3 regions of the Actinoplanes sp. NPDC048796 genome follow, and region 1 is predicted to be linked to each of the others. Evidence: riboswitches for the same ligand, from Rfam matches in the RefSeq annotation. Region 1 holds a riboswitch; each other region holds the start of a gene.

Region 1 (6,484 bases):
ACGTCAAGGGCGACATCTCCGCGTACCGCGTCGTGAACGGGCAGGCGGCCGGGCCGGGCTGCTGACCCTTGCGTATGCCTTGATAGTTATATAACCTTCGCGGCATGGACGCCTTCGCCGCGATCGCGGAGCCGACCCGGCGCCGGATCGTGGAGGCCCTGCGGTCGCGCGAGTGCACCGTCTCCGACCTGGTCACCACGCTCGAGATGAGCCAGCCGGCGGTCTCCAAGCACCTGCGGGTCCTGCGGGAGGCCGGGGTGGTCGCCGTGCGGACCCGGGCTCAGCAGCGGATCTACCGCCTCGACCCGGAGCCCTTCCGCGCGCTCGACGCCTGGCTGGCGCCCTATCGCCGATTGTGGGCCCATCATCTGGCGGCGCTGGAGCGTCATCTGGACGCGTCGCCCGACGTCAAGGGGGAGCAATGAGCCAGGAGATCGACACCGCGGAGCTCGTCGCGGCGGCCGGCGAACGGTGGACGCTCGTCTTCGTGCGGGAATTCCGGCAGGCTCCGGCGGTCGTGTGGGCGGCGCTCACCGAGCCGGAACAACTTGACCGATGGGCGCCGTTCGTCCCCGTACGCCATCTGGGGTCTCTGGGGGAGACGACCTTGACCATGGTGGACGGTGCGGTGCGGGAACCGGTGCCGGCCGTCGTGCTGCGGGCCGAGGCGCCGGTGGTCCTGGAGTATTCGTGGGGCGCCGATCTGCTGCGCTGGGAGCTCGAGGACAACCAGGGCGGAACCCGGCTGATCCTGCGGCATACTCTCTCCCAGCCCGGGAGCCAGGCCATGGTGGCGGCCGGCTGGCACCTGTGCGCCGACGTGCTGCGGCGGCTGCTGGACGGGCGGCCGGCCGGAGTGATCCGCGGGTCGGACGCGAAGAACCACGGCTTCGAGGAGCTGCGCGCGGCGTACGCGAAGAAATTCGAGATCTAGGTGCAACGCCGGGCCGCCGCCGACTGTCGTGAATGGTGACGACGGCGGAAGGACGGCGATGGCTTCAAGCCCACGAGCGGGCTTCGACGATTTCGTGCGCACCCGGTCCACCGGGCTGCTGCGAATCGCCTACCTGCTGACCGGCGATCGGCACGCGGCCGAGGACCTTGTCCAAGAGGTTCTCGAGCAGATGTACGTGCGGTGGCGGCGCATCGAGGGGATGCCCGAGGCGTACGCGCGCCGGGCGCTGGTCAACCGGTCGACCAACCGCTGGCGCCGCCGGGCGCTGCGCGAGGAGATCTCGATCGACGGTCATCTGGAGGCCCGGGTCGCGCCCGACCACGGCGACGACGTGGCGATCCGCGAGGCGGTGCTGGTCGCCCTGCGCGGCCTGCCGGCCCGGCAGCGGGCCGCCGTGGTCCTGCGCTATCTCGCCGACCTGCCCGTCCACGAGGTGGCGGCCGCGCTCGGCTGCACCGAGGGCACGGTCCGCAGCAACGCCGCCCGCGGTCTGGACCGGCTCCGTGAGGTGCTCGGCCCGGCCGTCGTCCCGGACGGAGGACAACGATGAGCGACACCGACATCCGGCAGGCCCTGGCCCGCGCCACCGATCACCTCGAGGCCCCGCCCGACCTGCTCGACCGGGTCCGCACGGGCGGGCGGCGGCGAGTCGTGCGGCGCCGCACCCTGCTGGCCGGTGGGCTGGCCGCCGGCGTCGCCGGCACGGCCGCCGCCGGCTGGTTCCATCGGCCGCCGTCCGCGGTTCCGGCGGCGACCCGGGGCGATCTGGCCGGCGACCGGGACCTGCTCCGGCGCGTCCTTCAGACCTGGCACGAGATGGCCGGCCCGGGCGGCGCGCGGGTGCACTGGGCCGGGTCCACCCCGGCCGGCCCCGTGGCGCTGGTCGCTCAGCGGATCCAGCCCGCCTACGACGCCCTCGGCTTCGTCTACTCCGACGGCGACCGGCTCCGGACCACCGGCAGCACGTTCCACGTCCCCGCCGGCACGGTGCCGCCCGGCGCCGTGCTGGCCGGGCCCGCCCATGACGTCCTGGTCGTCGCCACGGCCGGGCGGGCGGTCGAGTTCTCGCCCGACTACCGCTTCGGCGCCGACGGGCGGGTCGAGCGCGGTTTCGCCCCGCTGCGCGCCGACGCCGACGGCATGGCGATCCGGCGGTTCCCGGCGGCCGACGGTGTCGTGCGCGTCGCCCTGCGGCAGCACGGCGACGACCCGGCGGTGCCGCTGGCCAACCTGCACGACGTCGTCGACACCGGCGGGGCCGACAACCAGATCCCCGAGCGGATCACGCGGGACCTGCCCGGCTGGGAGCGGGCGGGACGGGCCACCGCCGGCGGATGGGACATCCGCACCCTGCCCCGGTACTCCGACCCGCACGGCTACCACGCCTGGACCGGGCCCACCGAGTGGTACCTGCGTGCCGCCACCCCGGACGGCCGGCGCCTCGTGGTGCAGACCGTGGCCCTGGACGGATCCGCGCGCGTGTTCTGGATGCACGGCCCCGCCACCTCGGCGCCCACCCCGCACTACCTGGGCCGGCTGGAGGACGGCCTGGCGACCGAGATCCCCGGCGGCCCGAGCGTTCTCCACGCGCGCCTTCCCCAGCAGCTGGGCGTGGCCGTGGCCGCACTGAACTGTGCCCTGCGCTATCGCGCCGACGGCGGCTCCTGGCTTCCGGTGACCGGTCCGGCCGCGCTGCTTCCCGGCGCGGCCACCGAGCTCGAGGTCACTCCCACGCGGGGGCGGCCGATCCTGGTGCCTCTGCCGTGAGCGGCGCCGGGCGGGGCACTAGGTTGGAGGTCGGAAGGCGCTGGAGAGCTGGAGGCTGCGCATGGACGTCGTGATCGGGATCGACACCGGGACCACCGCGACGAAAGGGGTGGCGGCCGGGCCCGACGGGCAGTTGCGCGCGCTGGTCAGCGTTCACTATCCGCTCTCCGTGCCGGGACCCGGGCGCGCCGAGCTCGACCCGGCCCAGCTGCGCGACGCGGCCGTCAAGGCGCTGATCGACGTCGCCGCCGCCTGCCACGAGCAGGGCGACCGGGTCATCGCGGTCGGCCTCAGCGCGTTCCTGCACGCCCTCGTGCCCATGGACGGCGCCGGCGCGCCGCTCGGCCCCCTGGTCACCTGGGCCGACGGCCGGGCCGGCAAGCAGTGCGACGAGATCATCGAGGCCGGGCTCGGCAAGAAGCTCCAGGGGCGTACGGGCACGCCCGTGCACCCGATGTCGCCGCTGACGAAACTGGCCTGGTGGCGCGAGAACGACCCGGAGACGCTGCGGTCCACGCCGCGCTGGGGCGGGGTCAAGGAGCTGGTGCTGGCGGCGGTGGCCGACGAGCCGTTCCTGCTCGACCTGTCGGTCGCGTCCGGCACGGGGCTGTACGACATCCACGAGCGCCGGTGGGATCCCGAGGCGCTGGAGATCGGCGGCGTCCGGGCCGAGCAGCTGGCCGAGGTGGTCAGCACCACGCGGCGGCTGCGCCTGAACGCCGGCGTCGCCCGCGCGGCCGGCCTCGACCCGGCCACCCCGCTCATCATCGGCGCCGCCGACGGGCCGCTGGCCAACCTCGGCGTCGGCGCCACCCCGGCCGGGGTCGCGGCGATCTCGCTGGGCACCAGCGGCGCCCTGCGCACGGTGGTCGACCGGCCCACGGCCGACAAGGCGGGGCGGCTGTTCTGCTACGCGCTCACCGACGACCGGTGGGTGATCGGCGGCGCGGTGAACAACGCCGGATCGGTCGTGCGCTGGGCCGGCGAGAGCTTCGCGGGCGGGTTCGAGCGCCCCGGCGCCGAGGGCGAGGACGCCGACGAGCGCGACGCCGCCCTGCTCATCGAGGCGCAGGGGGTCGTTCCGGGCAGCGACGGGCTGCTCTGCCTGCCGTACCTGCTGGGGGAGCGGGCGCCGTGGTGGCGGTCCGGGCTGCGCGGGGCCTACCTCGGCCTGCGGCGCGAACACGGCCGGGCCCACCTGGTGCGCTCGGCCGTCGAGGGGGTCTGCCAGCAGCTGGCGCTGGTGCGGGACTCGTTCACGGCCGAGGGCATCGCGGTCACCGAGGTGCGGGCCACCGGCGGGGCGGTCGCCTCCGACCTGTGGGTGGGTGTGCTCGCGGCCGCGCTCGACCTGCCGGTGTCGGTGGCCGACACCCCCGAGGGCACCGCCCTCGGAGCGTGCCTGCTGGCCCGGCACGCGCTGGGTGAGCTGCCCGACCTCGACCACGCGGCCGCGCTCGTCCCGATCGGCGAGCCGACAGTGCCCGACCCGGAGAACGCGGAACTCTACGCCCGGCTGCGGCCGCTGATCGAGACGTCGGCCCTGGCCGTGCTCGACGTGGTCAAGGAACTCGACAAGCTGGCGCCCCAGCCGATCCCGGACACCGAAAAAGCGGTGAGCGACACCCCGCGTTGACGGCGCGGTGAGCCGTAGGAAAGCATGGCCCACGAGCGGTAGCGGAGGAACCCGGTGGAAATCCGGGACGGTCCCGCCACTGTGACCGGGGAGCGATCCGCCGAGAAGCCACGGCCGGCCAGGCCGGAAGGCGTGCGGGGAGCGCTGATCCGGGAGTCAGGAGACTCCGGCCGCTCGTGTCACTCATCGTGCGGGCGTGGACACCCGCACAGAAGGGATCCGCGTGACGCCGTACCCGTTCTCGGCCGTTGTCGGCCTGGCCGACCTGCGCCTGGCCCTGCTGCTCACCGCCGTTTCCCCCGCCGTCGGCGGGGTGCTGGTCCGGGGAGAGAAGGGCACCGCCAAGAGCACGATCGTGCGGGCCCTGGCCGCCCTGCTGCCGGACGTCGCCGTCGTGCGCGGCTGCCGGTTCGCCTGCGACCCGGCGGCGCCCGACCCCGCATGCCCCGACGGGCCGCACGCGCCGGACAGCCCCCACTTCCGCCGGCCGGCGACGCTGGTCGAACTGCCGGTCGGAGCCACCGAAGACCGCGTCGTGGGCACGCTCGACATTCAGCGCGCGCTCGCCGACGGGGTCAAGGCGTACGAGCCCGGGCTGCTCGCCGCGGCGCATCGCGGGGTCCTCTACGTCGACGAGGTCAACCTGCTTCCCGACCACCTGGTCGACCTGCTGCTCGACGCGGCGGCGATGGGCCGGGCCCACGTCGAGCGCGACGGGGTCTCGGTCAAGCACGCGGCCCGGTTCCTGCTGGTCGGCACCATGAACCCGGAGGAGGGCGAGCCTCGCCCGCAGCTGGTCGACCGGTTCGGCCTGGTGGTGACGGTGGCGGCGCCCCGCGACGCCACCGACCGGGCCGAGGTGGTGCGGCGGCGCCTGGCCTACGAGGCCGGCCCCGACGCGTTCGCGGCCCGCTTCGCCGGCGACGAGCGGGAGCTGGCGGCCCGGATCGCGGCCGCCCGCGAACGGCTGCCCCGGGTGGCACTGCCCGACCACGAGCTCGACCGGATCGCCCGGGTCTGCCTGGCCTACGGCGTCGACGGGATGCGCGCCGACATCGTGGTGGCCCGCTGCGCGGTCGCCCTGGCCGCCTGGCACGGCCGCGACGTGGTCACCGCCGACGACGTCCGGGACGCGGCCCGGCTCGCCCTGCCGCACCGCCGCCGGCGCGACCCGCTCGACCCGCCGGGGACCGACGAGGAGAAGCTCGACGAGGCCCTGGCCGAAGCCGACGCCCAGCAGCAGGAGGCCGAGCGCGAGGCTCCACCGCGGCCCGGCGGCGCCACGGACACCGGCTCCGGTGACGACACGGACCCCGAGGACGACCCGCCTTCACCGGGCGGCGGGCCCGGCGGCGGAGGCCCCGGTCCCGACGACCGTGGCCCGGCGCCCCGGCCGAACGGCGGCGGCGACAGCCCGGCCGATCACGGCCCCGGCCAGGAACAGGCTTCGAAGCCGCCGGCCGGCGGCCAGGAACAGCCCTCCCCGGCGGCGGCCGCGCCCGCCGGCGCCGCCTACCGCCCCCGGAACCTGAGCATCGCCCGGCGCGGCGTCGGCGGCCACGCCGGAAAGCGCTCCCCGGCCTACGCCCGGCGCGGGCGGGTGGTCGGCTCGCGGGTGCCTCAGGGCAAGCTCGCCGGCGCTCCCCACCTGCCCGCCACGCTGCGCGCGGCCCTCCACCGGCGCGGCCGGGACGCGCGGACCGGCAGTGTGGTTCATCCCCGGGATCTGCGCGAGGCGGTACACGTCGGGCGGGAAGCCAACCTTGTGCTCTTCGTGGTGGACGCCTCCGGGTCGATGGCGGCCCGCAAGCGCATGACGATTGTCAAGACTGCTGTGCTCTCGCTGCTGCGGGACGCCTACCAGCGGCGGGACCGGATCGGGATGATCACGTTCCGGGGGCACGAGGCCGAGCGGGTGCTGCCGCCCACGTCCAGCCACGAGGTCGGCGTCATGCGGCTGGCCAGTCTGCGGACCGGGGGACGTACGCCGCTGGCCGCCGGGCTGCGTTCCGCCGCGGCCACCATCGCCACCGAGCGCCGCCGCGATCCGCGCCGGCGGCCGCTGCTGATCGTCGTCACCGACGGGCGCGCCACCAGCGGGCCCGACCCGGTCACGGTCGCGCCCG
Region 2 (6,484 bases), on a different contig from region 1:
TCGACGGCCTCGGGATCGCCGTCGCTGTGCAGCAGGATCAGTACGTCGGGGTTGCGCCCGAGGATTTCCTCCAGCGTCACCTCGAAGACGCGCTCCTCGCTGTCGCCGAAGACGTTCGTGAAGCCCGCGGCTTCCAGCTGGGGGTGGGCCATGCTGGTGCTGCCGTACGCGTACGTCACGCCGCCGCCGACCGTCGGGTACAGGACCGCGGCCGTACGGCCGTTCCCCGTCTTCTCGATCTTGGCGACGCGGTCCTTGAGCGCCGCGGCCGCCGTGGCCGCCTGCCCGGGACGGTTGAAGACCTTGCCGTACGTCTCCAGCTGTGTGTAGACGTCGTCGAAGGTCGGCCCGACGGTGCTGTTCGGGCACATCGCCGGCTCCTCGAGCAGCGGAATGTCCACTGCGGAGAGCGTGTCGCGTGACAGGTTGTCGACCTGGCCGAGGACCAGGTCGGGCTGCTGGCTGATCACCACCTCCGGGGAGATCTGAAGGTGGCCGCTGGTGTCGGTCTTGTCGGTCAGCAGCGGGATCCGGTCGAGCTCGGCCAGCGTCGCCGCGTCGTAGTACTCCTTGGGGTACGCGCCGGCGCGGGCGGTGACCCGGTCGAGCACGCCGAGGTCGTGGAGGTAGGGCACGGCGGCGCTCTTGAGCAGAACGACCCGTTCGGGGGCCTGGTCGAAGGTGACGTCGACCCCGCAGTTGGTGACGACGACGGCCTCGGCGTCACCGGCCGCGTCGGCGGCGCCGCAGCCGGCGAGGGTGAGGGCGAGGAGGGTGGCGGCCAGTTTCTTCATCTCAGACTCCGGTGGCGTGCAGGCGGCGGATGAGGATCAGCAGGAACGGGGCGCCGAGCAGCGCGGTGATGATGCCGATGGGGATCTCCTGCGGGGCCAGCACGACGCGGGCCACCACGTCGGCCCAGACCAGCAGGATCGCGCCGAGCAGCGCGGCCACCGGCACCACGCGGGTGTGGGTGGCGCCGACGATCCGGCGGGCCAGGTGGGGTACGACGAGCCCGGCGAAGCCGATGCTGCCGGAGGCGGAGACGAGCACGCCGACGCCGAGCGAGACGACGATCAGCAACCGCATCCGGAACCGGTCGGGGGAGACACCGAGCGTGTGCGCGGTCTCGTCGCCGACGGCGAGGGCGTCGAGCCGGCGGCCGCTGACGGTCAGGTAGGCGATGGTGCCGCCGATGACGAGCGCGGCCACCGCCAGCAGCGCGTCCCAGCGGGCCAGGCCGAGCGAGCCGAGCAGCCAGAACATCACCGAACGGGAGCCTTCGGCCGAGCCCGACGCGAAGATCAGGAAGCTGGTGAGGGCGTAGAGCGCGTAGCCGACGGCGACGCCGGAGAGCAGCAGGCGCATCGAGGTGACCCGGCCACCGCCGCGCGCGATCAGGAAGACGAGCAGCGACGCGGCGAGCGCGCCGAGGAAGGCGCTGGCCGACAGGGCGTACTGACCGAAGCCGGCACCGACCCCGAAGAGGATGGCCGCCGCGGCGCCGCTGGAGGCGCCCGAATTGATGCCCAGCAGATACGGGTCGGCGAGCACGTTGCGCACCATCGCCTGCAGCGCCACGCCGCAGGTGGCAAGACCGGAGCCGACGAGCATTCCCAGCAGCACGCGGGGAAGCCGCACCTGCCAGACGATGGCCTCCTGCGGCGGCGTCCAGGTGACGTCCGACGGGAAGCCGATCAGCCGGTGCCCCAGGATCTTGGCCACGGTCACCGGGCCGATCCCGATCGCGCCGGTGCCGACCGCGATCACCCCCGTGGCGATCAGCCCGGCGACCAGGCCCAGCACCCAGAGGGTCGTGCGGCGCCGTCGGGCGGTCAGCCCCAGCACATCGGCGGACACCACAAACCCCCACAGTTGGTTGTTGCCAAAGATGTGCAACAACCTAACAGCATGATCAGTGGCCGATGAAGGCAGTGGCCCCCAAGGTGGTTCATCGAATCGGCCGTTCGGCTGTTGTTTTCCGGCCGGCAACCGGGCCACCATCTGGAGCCACGTGACTCCGGAGTGTGGAGGTGGACGGATGGAGCGCCGCGTACCTCTGAACAGTCGCAGAATCGCCGGAGCGACCCTGACCGTCAGCACGATGGGCGGCTACAGCGTCACCCTCGACGGCACCGACATCGGCTACATCCACGCGGGCGTCAGCGACGACTGGCACGCCTACCGCCGCCGCCCCGGCCAGCCCGACGAATACCTGGGCCACTTCGCCATGGAGGAGGCGGTGGGCCGCATCACGATGCCGGGCCGCGACGAACGCCCGGGTCAGTAACCCGCTGCCGGCAAGCTCGCGGCGCTTCCCGCGCACGCCGACACGGGGTTCCGGATCGGCGACGGCCATCCCGGCACCCGGCCCTGGAGGCACGGCGCCGCCGGAGCGGCCCTCAGCAGCGGCCGACTGTCATGATCGTCACGTTGAGTGAGGGATGCTCGGCGACGAGCATTGGCTGGTGATCTCTGAGTTGGTGGGTGACCTCATCGCCGGGGCCGTGGGCGGCGAGCTGGGGGAAGCGCTCGGACGGCTGCGGATCGGGCGGGCTCGGGCGGGCGTCGTGCGGGTTGAGGCGGCGCTCAAGAGACCGGGGCGCCGGTGGCGGCACGGCTATCTCGATCTCGGGGCGGACGGCCTCCGCACCTGGGTGCCACGGCTGGGGTGGCGGGTTCCGCTGGGTGAGCTTCGGGTCGGGCGGGAGCTGGGAATGACGCGGGCCGAGCGGCTGTGGTGGCTTGACCCGGAGTTGCGGGTGTTCGCGTACGGACGGATGAAGCTCGCCGTTTGGCCGGCGGATGTCAGGAAAGTCCGGGGCTGAGAACCACCAGCGGGGCGGTGTTCACAGGCCGAGCACGATCCGAGGTGAGCAGGGCGGTCAGTAGCGTGGCCAGGTGGCGGAACGAGAACAGGTCAGGCCCGCGGTATCCGGCGATCTCGCCCTGAGGTTCGAAATGGGTGGGGCGGACCAGACCACCTGGGCTCCTCGGGGACGGCCGGGTGAGGCGTGACGAACCGGCACAGCAGGACGTGGCCGTTCTCGTCGAGGATGAGGGCGCGGGCTGCGGTACGGCGGTTCGGCGGCACGGGCGCAGGGTAGCCGGTGGGCGACCGGTGATCACGGGAGGCGACACGCCGATCACAGCATCTGGTGTTGTCGCTTTGGGGGTCCGCCCATATATGGTGTCTCACGCAGCTGGTTCGGCCGCGCCGTCACGGTGCGGCCGAGGCAAGAGGGAACCCGGTGTGAGTCCGGGACTGCCCCGCAGCGGTGAGTGGGAACGAAAGCCGTCACACAGCACTGGGCGCGAGCCTGGGAAGCGACGGCCGGTAGGAAGAAGCTGAGCGCCCACGAGTCCGAAGACCTGCCAGCGCGCCGCACGCCGTCCGGTGTGCGGCGGTCGAAGGCCGCGTGGGACGGCCGACGCCACCAGTCGGCCGTGCCGTGGCCGTCGGCGTCTCCCGCGTGCCTTCACCCAGGCGAGGGAGACATGGTGCGGGTACGCAAACGCGACGGCGATCGGGAAACGGTCGACGTCAGCAAGATCGTCAAGGCGGTCGAGCGCTGGTCCGGCGATCTCGACGAGGTCGACCCGTTACGGGTCGCCACGAAGACCATCAGCGGGTTGTACGACGGTGCCACCACCGCCGAACTCGACAAGCTCTCCATTCAGACGGCGGCCGAGCTGATCGGCGAGGAGCCGCAGTATTCGAAGCTGGCCGCGCGGCTGCTGGCCGCGCGGCTGCTGGCCGCGTACGTGGACAAGGAAGTCCGCCTGCAGGGGGTCGCGAGCTTCTCCCAGTCCATCCGCTACGCCCATCAGCTGGGGCTGATCGGGGATGAGACGGCCGCTTTCGTACGGCGTAACGCCCGCAAGCTCGACGACGCGATCGACGGGGACGCGGACCGCCGATTCGAATACTTCGGGCTGCGTACCGTGGCCGATCGTTATCTGCTGCGGCATCCGCATTCCCGGGATGTCGTCGAGACGCCGCAGTATTGGCTGCTCCGGGTGGCCTGCGGTCTCTCCGGGAACGCCAACGAGGCGATCGGTTTCTACCGGCTCATGTCGTCGCTGGCCTACCTGCCGAGTTCGCCGACGCTGTTCAACTCCGGCACCCGGCACACGCAGATGTCGTCGTGTTTCCTGGTCGACTCCCCCAAGGACGAGCTCGACTCCATTTACGAGCGCTACCACCAGGTCGCGAAGCTGTCGAAGTTCTCCGGCGGCATCGGTGTCTCGTGGAGCCGGATCCGGGGCCGGGGCGCTCTGATCCGCGGCACCAACGGCAGATCCAACGGCATCGTCCCGTTCCTCAAGACGCTCGACGCCGGGGTCGCCGCGGTCAACCAGGGCGGCCGCCGTAAGGGCGCCGCGTGCGTCTATCTGGAGCCGTGGCATCCCGACGTCGAGGAATTCCTGGAACTGCGCGACAACACGGGTGAGGAGTCACGCCGTACCCACAACTTGAATCTGGCCAACTGGATCCCGGACGAGTTCATGCGCCGGGTCGAGGCCGACGGCGACTGGTCGCTGATCGACCCGTCCGACGCGCCGGAACTGCCCGACCTGTTCGGTGAGGCGTTCGACGAGGCGTACCGAAGGGCCGAGAAGAAGGCGGTGAAAACCGTCAAGGCCCGCGACCTGTACGGGCGGATGATGCGCACGCTCGCACAGACCGGCAACGGCTGGATGACGTTCAAGGACCCGTCGAACCGGCTGTCGAACCAGACCGGCGCGCCCGGCAACACCATTCACCTGTCGAATCTGTGCACCGAAATCCTCGAGGTCAACTCGGACGACGAGACCGCGGTCTGCAACCTCGGCTCGGTCAATCTCGGCGCGCACCTCGCCGGCGGTGGCGTCGATTGGGAGAAACTGCGCGAGACCGTGCGTACGGCAGTGGTCTTCCTGGACCGGGTCATCGACATCAACTATTACCCGTCGCCGCAGGCCGCCAGGTCGAATCCGCGGTGGCGGCCGGTCGGGCTCGGCTTGATGGGCCTGCAGGACGCTTTCTTCCAGCTGCGGCTGCCGTTCGACTCGGCCGAGGCCAGGGAGCTGTCCACCCGCGTACAGGAGGAGATCTTCCTGACCGCGCTGGAGTCGTCGGTGGCGCTGGCCGAGCGGTTCGGCCCGCATCCGGCGTATCCGGAAACGCGGGCGGCGAAGGGGGATCTGCATCACGAACTGTGGGGCGCCACTCCCGCCCAAGCCGATCGGTGGGCCGCCCTGAAGGCCCGGATCGGCGAGCACGGCCTGCGGAACTCGCTGATGATCGCGATCGCTCCGACCGCGACGATCGCGTCGATCGCCGGCTGTTACGAATGCGTCGAGCCGCAGGTGTCCAACCTGTTCAAGCGCGAGACGATGTCCGGCGAATTCCTTCAGATCAACTCCTATCTCGTGCGGGAACTGAAGGCCCGCGGCCTGTGGACCGCCCCGATCCGCGAGCGGATCAAACGGGCCGAGGGATCGGTGCGGGGAATCACCGAGCTGCCGGCCGAGGTGCGCGAGCTTTTCCGTACGGCGTGGGAACTTCCGCAGCGGGCCCTGATCGACCTGGCCGCCGCCCGCGCCCCGTACATCGACCAGTCGCAGTCGCTGAATCTCTTCATGAGCGCGCCGACCATCGGCAAGGTCTCGTCGATGTACCTCTACGCCTGGAAGACCGGCCTGAAGACCACGTACTACCTGCGCTCGCGACCGGCGACGCGCATTCAGCAGGCGACCGTGCCGGTGCTTTCCCCGGCCGAGGCCTGCTCCCTGGAGAACCCCGAGTCATGTGAGGCCTGCCAGTAATGCTGCTCGACCCCGGAATGGACCTGACCCTGCGGCCGATGAAGTACCCGCACTTCTTCGACCGGTTCAAGGACGCCATCAAGAACACCTGGACCGTCGAGGAGGTCGACCTGCACGGCGACCTCGCCGACCTGGCCAAGCTCTCGCCCGCCGAACGGCACCTCGTCTCGCGGCTGGTGGCCTTCTTCGCCACCGGCGACACCATCGTCGCCAACAACCTCGTGCTCAACCTCTACCAGCACGTCAATTCGCCGGAGGGGCGGCTCTACCTTTCCCGGCAGTTGTTCGAAGAGGCCGTGCACGTCCAGTTCTACCTGAACCTGCTCGACACCTATGTGCCCGACGAACGGGAGCGGTTCGAGGCGTTCGCGGCGGTCGAGAACATCCCGTCGATCGCGCGGAAGGCCGAGTTCTGCTTCAGGTGGATCGACTCCGTCCACGAGCTTCGTGAGCTGAAGTCGAGAGAGGACCGCCGCGCGTTCCTGCTCAACGTGATCTGCTTCGCGGCGTGCATCGAGGGGTTGTTCTTCTACGGCGCTTTCGCGTACGTGTATTTCCTGCGCTCCCGCGGCGTTCTGCCGGGCCTGGCCTCGGGGACGAACTGGGTCTTCCGCGACGAGTCGATGCACATGGCGTTCGCGTTCGACGTGGTCGACCAGGTACGGCGGGAGGA
Region 3 (6,484 bases), on a different contig from region 1:
CAGGCGACGACCGTCATCGGCCTGGACTGGTACAGCGCCGTCCACCCGTCCTGGGCCTCGTCGTTGCTGGCCGACCAGCGGCTCGGCGCCGGGCTGGCCTGGGCGTTCGGTGAGCTGCCGGCCGCCGTCATCATGCTGCTGCTGGTCCGGCAGTGGATCCGTAGCGACGAGCGGGAGCAGGTTCGCCTGGACCGGGCGGCCGACCGGGCCGACGCCTCGGGCGAACAGGACGACCTGGCCCGCTACAACGCTTTCCTGGCCGCCGCGTCGGCCAAGGACGGCGGGAACTTTCGCGGCTCGGCGTCCGACTAAGTCCGCAAAGCCCCTCAAACAGGAAGATAACGATGTATACCATCGCTCGTCGGTCGTTCGCTCTCGCTCTCGTCGTCGCCGCTCTGGCCGGTTGCGGTTCCCAGTCCGCCGCCAAGTCCACTGAGGAGGGCTCCCTCACGGTCCGGGACCCCTGGGTGAAGGCCGTGGACAAGGGCATGACCGCCGCCTTCGGCACCCTGGTGAACGGCACCGGCAAGGACGTGACGGTGGTCAAGGCGGCCACCTCCGTCTCGCCGATGGAGCTGCACGAGATGGCCATGCAGGACGGGAAGATGGTGATGCGGCCCAAGGAGGGCGGCTTCGTCATCAAGGCCGGCGGCACCCACGAGCTCTCGCCCGGCGGCGACCACCTGATGATCATGGACCCGTCGGCGCCGATCAAGCCCGGCGACGAGCTCCGGTTCACCCTCACCCTCGGCGACGGCGGCACGGTCCAGTTCAGCGCGGTGGCCAAGCCGTTCACCGGCGCGGGGGAGAGCTACGCCCCCAGCGCCGCGCCGTCGATGGCGGGCATGTGAGGCTCCGCCGCCGCTACCTGCTCGCCGGCGGCGCGCTGGCCGGGGCCGGCGCCGCCGCGGGCTTCCTCGCGACCCGGGAGGAAGCGTCAGCGGTCGCGGCTTCGGACGTCGTTGCCTTCCACGGCGTACGCCAGGCCGGCGTGACCACCGAGCCGCCGGCGCACGCCTCGTTCGTCGCCCTCACCCTGCCCGCCGGCACCGACCGGCGGGCGCTGGGCCGGATGATGCGGCTGCTCTCGGACGACGCCCGCCGGCTCACCGCGGGGGAGCCGGCCCTGGGCGACACCGACGCCCAGCTGGCCGTGCTGCCGGCCCGGCTGACCGTCACGTTCGGCTTCGGGCCGGGCCTGTACCGGGCGGCCGGGCTGCCGTCGCCGGTCAAGGATCTGCCGGCGTTCCCGATCGACCGGCTGGAGGCGCGGTGGTCGGGCGGGGACCTGCTGCTGCAGATCTGCGCCGACGACCCGCTCACCGTCGCGCACGCCCAGCGCATGCTCGTCAAGGACGCCCGGCCGTTCGGGGCGGTCCGGTGGGCGCAGATCGGCTTCCGGCGCGCGTACGGCGTGCAGCAACCGGGCTTCACCCAGCGCAACGTGCTCGGCCAGCTGGACGGCACGGCCAACCCGGCCGGGGCCGCGAGGGACACGGCGGTGTGGCGGCCGGACGGCAGCACCACGCTGGTCGTGCGCCGGATCCGGGCCGAGATCGAGAAGTGGGATCTGCTCAGCGTCGGCGACAAGGAGAACGCGGTCGGCCGCCGGATGGTCAGCGGGGCGCCGTTCACCGGGACGAGGGAACACGACGAGCCCGACTTCGCCGCGCTCGACACCACCGGCCTGCCCGTCATGCCGGACTTCGCCCACGTGACCCGGGCCCACGTCACCGACCCGGCGCTGAAGATCCTGCGCCGGCCGTACAACTACGACGCCGCCCCGAACGCGGCCGGGCACCCCGACAGCGGGCTGATCTTCGCCTCGTACCAGGGCGACATCGAGCGGCAGTACGTGCCCATCCAGCAGCGTCTGGCCGAGAAGGACCTGCTCAACGAATGGATCACCCCGATCGGCTCGGCGGTCTTCGCCGTGCCACCCGGCTGCACCGAGGACGGCTGGATCGGCGAGGAAGTGCTCACATGACGTACCTCGGAAAGGTTCTGCTCGGGCTCGCGGCGCTGGTGGCGGTACTGCTGCCCGGCACGCCGGCGTGGGCGCACACCCAGCTGGTCGCCACGAGCCCGGCCAGGGAGGCCGTGCTGACGAAGGCCCCCGAGGCGATCACCCTGGAGTTCAGCCAGCGCCTCAACCCGTCGTTCACCACTATCGCCCTCAGCGACGCGGCCCGCCGCCAGATCGCCGCCTCCACCCCCGCCGTCGACACGGCGAAGGGCACGATCGTCCCGCGCGAGCCGTTGGGCAACGGCACCTACACGGTCGCCTACCGGGTGGTGTCGGTCGACGGTCACACGGTCCAGGGCTCGTACGTCTTCACCGTCGACGACCCCGCGCTGCCCCCGGCGGCGGCCACCACCGCCACCCCGCCGGCCGGCTCCGGAGGCGGCGTTCCCGCCGGCGTCCTGATCGGTCTCGCCGCCTTGGGCGTGGCCCTCGCCGGCACCGCTACCTGGTTCTTCGTCGCCGGTAAGCACCGGTCGGCGGCCCGTGCCTGACCGCGGCTACCGTGTCCGGATGCGAGGATGCACCCTGACCGTCTGCCGGGACTGCTGCTGCGGCAACGCGCTCAAGCACCCGTCGGTCGACCACGACGCCCAGCTGGACCGGTTGCGGTCGGCGCTGGCGCCGGCCCATCGCGTACGGACCAGCCGGTGCCTCGACGTATGCGACGAGGCGAACGTGATGGTGGTGCACCCCACGCCCGCCGCCCGGCGGAGTGGCGCCGCGCCGGTGTGGTTCGGCCTGGTCCTCAGCGACGCGGTCGAGGCCGACCTGGTCGCCTGGGTCGAGGCCGGCGGGCCGGGTGTGGCCGAGATTCCGCCGGTGCTGGACCTCTCGGTGATCCCGGCCCCGGGCCGCCGCCCCGGATGATCATGACGGGGTGCGGCGGCTATGGTGGTCGGGCCGTGGTGCTCGGGAAGCCGGTGTGAGACCGGCGCGGCCCTCGCCACTGTGAACGGGATGCCGGAGCCACCGTGAGGTCACTGGGCGTAACCGCCTGGGAAGGCCGGCCGCCGGCGCATCATCCCGTCAGCCAGGAGACCGGCCACGGCACCGCAACGACCCGTCCACGAGGTGCTGGAAGGCGGTCCCGATGCGCGTACGCGCCGTACGGTCCCCTGTGTCCTGGCTCGCTGCCGTTCTGGCAGTGGGTCTTCTCGCCGGCTGTGGCGGCGCGTCCGAGGCCTCGGACAAGCCGCCCACCGAGGCGTCGATCACGAACTGCGGGATCGCCGTGCCCACCGGCACACCGCCGGCGCGGATCTTCGCCGCCTTCCACAACGCCATCGAGGCGGTGTACGCGCTCGGCGCCGGCGACAAGGTGGTCGGCGCCGCCTACCTCGACAATCCGCTGCTCCCCGAGTACGCCGCGCGGTTCACGCCGGCCTACTACCCCGAGGAGTACCCGAGCCGCGAAGAGGTGCTGCGGCTCGACCCGGACTTCGTCGTCTCCGGCTTCACCGGTGCCTTCACCCCCGAGGGCCTCGGCACCCGGGCCGAACTGAACAAAATCGGCATGGGGTCGTACCTGTTCTCGCAGTACTGCCCGTCGGCCGACGGCAAGGACCAGAAGGACCTGGCCGCCAACGACGTCTCCCTCGACAGCGTCTACGGCGACCTCACCGGCCTCGGCCAGGTGCTCGGCAAGACAGCCGAGGCCCAGGAGCTGGTCGCGAAGATGAAGAAGACCGTCGCCGACACCGGGAGCAAGCTCACCGGCGTGACCCGGCCGCGGGTCGCCATGCTCAACCGGCCCGGCGGCGGCGAACTGCGGGTCTTCGGCACCGGGGACGTCGCCACCACCATCATCGAGAAGGCCGGCGGCACCCAGGCCTTCGACGACGTGCCGGGCCGGCTCACCCGGGTCGGCACCGAGGAGCTGATCCGGCGCGAGCCCGACGTGATCGTCGTCCCCGCCTGCTGCGGCGCCGATGTCGGACCGTCCGGGGCACAGGACGTCATCGACGGGCTCAAGAAAGATCCCGCGCTGGCCAACGTGCCGGCGGTCCGCGCCGGCCGGATCTACGCGGTCACGTTCGCCGAGGTCACCCCGGGCGTCCGCAACGCCGACGCCGTCGCGAATCTGGCCAAGCTCCTGCACCCGGAGAAGTTCTGAGCCGGCGCGCCGTGGGCCTGGTCGTGGCCGTCGCCGTGCTGGCGGCGGCCACGACCGGTTCGGTGCTGCTCGGCAACCAGACCATCGGCGTACGGGCGGCGCTCGGCACCTGGCTGCACCCGGACGGCTCGGACGTGCAGCGGATCGTGGAGTACCTGCGGGTGCCGCGCACCCTGGTCGGCCTGCTCGCCGGGGCCGCGCTCGGCGTCTCCGGCGTGCTGCTGCAGGGGCTGACCCGCAACGCGCTGGCCGGTCCCGAGGTGCTGGGGGTGAACGCCGGCGCGGCGCTGACCGTGGTCCTGGGCATCACCCTCTTCGGCGTGCACAGCTTCGGCGGCTGGGTCTGGTTCTCCTTCGCCGGCGCCGCGCTGGCCGGCCTGGGGGTCCATACCCTGGCCTCGTACGGGCGAGGCGGGGCCACGCCGGTCAAGCTGGCCCTCGCCGGGGCGGCCGCGACCGCGTTCCTGGGCGGCCTGACCACCGCGCTCACGCTGCTCGACATCAACACCTTCAACGCCTACCGGTACTGGTCGGTGGGCGCCCTCACCTCGGCCGACGCGGCGGTGATCCGGACCGCGCTGCCGTTCCTGGCGGTGGGCGCGGCGCTGGCCGTGCTGTCGGCGCGGGCGCTGGACGCGCTGGCCCTCGGCGACGACATGGCCCGCTCGCTCGGGCAGGGCCTGATGGTGGGCCGGGCCACGGCCGCACTGGCCGCCGTGGTGCTCACCGGCACGGCGGTGGCCCTGGCCGGGCCGATCGCGTTCGTCGGCCTGACCGTGCCGCACATGGCGCGGGCCCTGGCCGGACCCGGGCATCGGTGGCTGCTGCCGTACGCGGCCGTCCTCGCCCCGATCGTCCTGCTGACGGCCGACGTGCTCGGCCGCGTGGTGGCACGGCCGCAGGAGCTCCAGGCCGGAATCGTCACCGCCATCGCCGGGGCGCCGTTCTTCGTGGCTCTGGTACGCCGTCGCAAGCTGGCCGAGCTGTGAAGCGCCACGCCGACCGGAGGGCGGTCGTGGTCACCGTGGTCGCGTTGCTGGTGGGGCTGGGCGCGCTGCTCGTCTCGCTGACCAGAGGCGACTATCCGATGCCGCTGTCCGACGTGCTCACCGTGCTGGCCGGCGGCGACGGCGCGACCCGGCGCAGCGCGTACGTCGTCCTCGAGTTGCGCCTGCCCCGCGCGCTCGGCGCGATCGCCGTCGGGGCGGCGTTCGGGCTGTCCGGGGCGATCGTGCAGCGGGTCGTCCGCAACCCGCTGGCCAGCCCGGACATCATCGGCATCAACGCCGGGGCGGCCGCGGTCGCGGTGTTCCTCATCGTCGTCCTGGCCGCCGGCCCGCAAACCGTGGCGGTAGGCGCGCTGGCCGGGGCGGCGGCCACCGCGGCCGCCATCTACCTGCTGTCGAGGCGCCGCGGGGTCACCGGCTACCGGCTCGTGCTGGTCGGCATCGGCGTCACCGCCATGCTCACCTCGGTGACCGCCTACCTGCTCAACACCGCGAACATCTACACCGCCGAGCAGGCGTCCATCTGGCTGACCGGCAGCCTGGCCGGCCGGTCCTGGGGACAGGTCGCGCCGGTCGTGGTCGCGGTGGTGCTGCTGCTTCCGGTGGCCCTGGGGCTGGCCGCGCCCCTGCGCGCCCTGGAACTGGGCGACGACCTGGCGCTGGCCCTGGGCGTGCGAGCCGAACGGGCCCGCGCCGCGCTGCTGCTCACGGCCGTGGCCCTGGCCGCGGTGGCGACCGCGGCGGCCGGCCCGATCGCCTTCGTCGCGCTGGCCGCACCACAGATCGCCCGCCGCCTGGTCCGCGAGCGCGGGCTGGCCCTGCTCCCGTCGGCCGCGGTGGGCGCCGCCCTGCTCTCCCTGGCCGACCTGGCCGCCCGCCGGGTCCTCGCCCCGGCCGAGCTGCCCGTGGGCGTGCTGACGACGGTACTCGGCGCTCCCTTCCTCATCTGGCTGCTGGCCAGAGCGAACCGCATCGGGAGAACCGGATGACTGAACTGCGCGCGGCCGGGCTCGGCCTCGGCTACGAGGGCCGCCCGGTCGCCACCGGACTCGATCTCACGGTGGCGCCGGGGCGGATCACCGCGATCGTCGGGCCGAACGCCTGCGGCAAGTCGACGCTGCTGCGCGGTCTGGCCCGGCTGTTGCGGCCGTCGGCCGGGGCCGTGCTTCTGGACGGGGCCGACATCCACCAGCTGCCGACGCGGGAGGTCGCGGCCCGCGTCGGCGTGCTGCCGCAGCAGCCGGTCGCCCCCGACGGCATCAGCGTCGGCGATCTGGTCGCGCGCGGCCGCCATCCCCACCAGCGGTGGCTGCGCCAGTGGTCCGCGCGCGACGAGGA

Evidence for each region. Region 1 has a riboswitch for cobalamin ahead of AB0C26_RS21495 (VWA domain-containing protein). Riboswitches for the same ligand answer to the same signal wherever they lie in the genome.
Region 2: it holds a riboswitch for cobalamin, as region 1 does, so the genes downstream of both, AB0C26_RS40120 (ribonucleoside-diphosphate reductase subunit alpha) here and AB0C26_RS21495 (VWA domain-containing protein) in region 1, are expected to answer to the same signal.
Region 3: it holds a riboswitch for cobalamin, as region 1 does, so the genes downstream of both, AB0C26_RS40145 (ABC transporter substrate-binding protein) here and AB0C26_RS21495 (VWA domain-containing protein) in region 1, are expected to answer to the same signal.

What each region holds. Positions count from the first base shown of each region.
Region 1 is NZ_JBEZGO010000004.1:612,834-619,317, reverse strand. It holds gene AB0C26_RS21525 (hypothetical protein) at 1-65, shown strand, start outside; gene AB0C26_RS21520 (metalloregulator ArsR/SmtB family transcription factor) at 105-425, shown strand; gene AB0C26_RS21515 (SRPBCC domain-containing protein) at 422-934, shown strand; gene AB0C26_RS21510 (SigE family RNA polymerase sigma factor) at 993-1,505, shown strand; gene AB0C26_RS21505 (hypothetical protein) at 1,502-2,722, shown strand; gene AB0C26_RS21500 (gluconokinase) at 2,784-4,358, shown strand; cobalamin riboswitch at 4,403-4,525, shown strand; gene AB0C26_RS21495 (VWA domain-containing protein) at 4,555-6,484, shown strand, end outside.
Region 2 is NZ_JBEZGO010000017.1:75,794-82,277, forward strand. It holds gene AB0C26_RS40100 (ABC transporter substrate-binding protein) at 1-794, opposite strand, end outside; gene AB0C26_RS40105 (iron ABC transporter permease) at 796-1,902, opposite strand; gene AB0C26_RS40110 (hypothetical protein) at 2,042-2,290, shown strand; gene AB0C26_RS40115 (hypothetical protein) at 2,445-2,828, shown strand; cobalamin riboswitch at 3,188-3,395, shown strand; gene AB0C26_RS40120 (ribonucleoside-diphosphate reductase subunit alpha) at 3,499-5,811, shown strand; gene AB0C26_RS40125 (ribonucleotide-diphosphate reductase subunit beta) at 5,811-6,484, shown strand, end outside.
Region 3 is NZ_JBEZGO010000017.1:83,016-89,499, reverse strand. It holds gene AB0C26_RS40170 (cytochrome c oxidase assembly protein) at 1-312, shown strand, start outside; gene AB0C26_RS40165 (copper chaperone PCu(A)C) at 345-851, shown strand; gene AB0C26_RS40160 (Dyp-type peroxidase) at 848-1,987, shown strand; gene AB0C26_RS40155 (copper resistance CopC family protein) at 1,984-2,517, shown strand; gene AB0C26_RS40150 (hypothetical protein) at 2,552-2,893, shown strand; cobalamin riboswitch at 2,913-3,088, shown strand; gene AB0C26_RS40145 (ABC transporter substrate-binding protein) at 3,171-4,139, shown strand; gene AB0C26_RS40140 (iron ABC transporter permease) at 4,151-5,128, shown strand; gene AB0C26_RS40135 (iron chelate uptake ABC transporter family permease subunit) at 5,125-6,135, shown strand; gene AB0C26_RS40130 (ABC transporter ATP-binding protein) at 6,132-6,484, shown strand, end outside.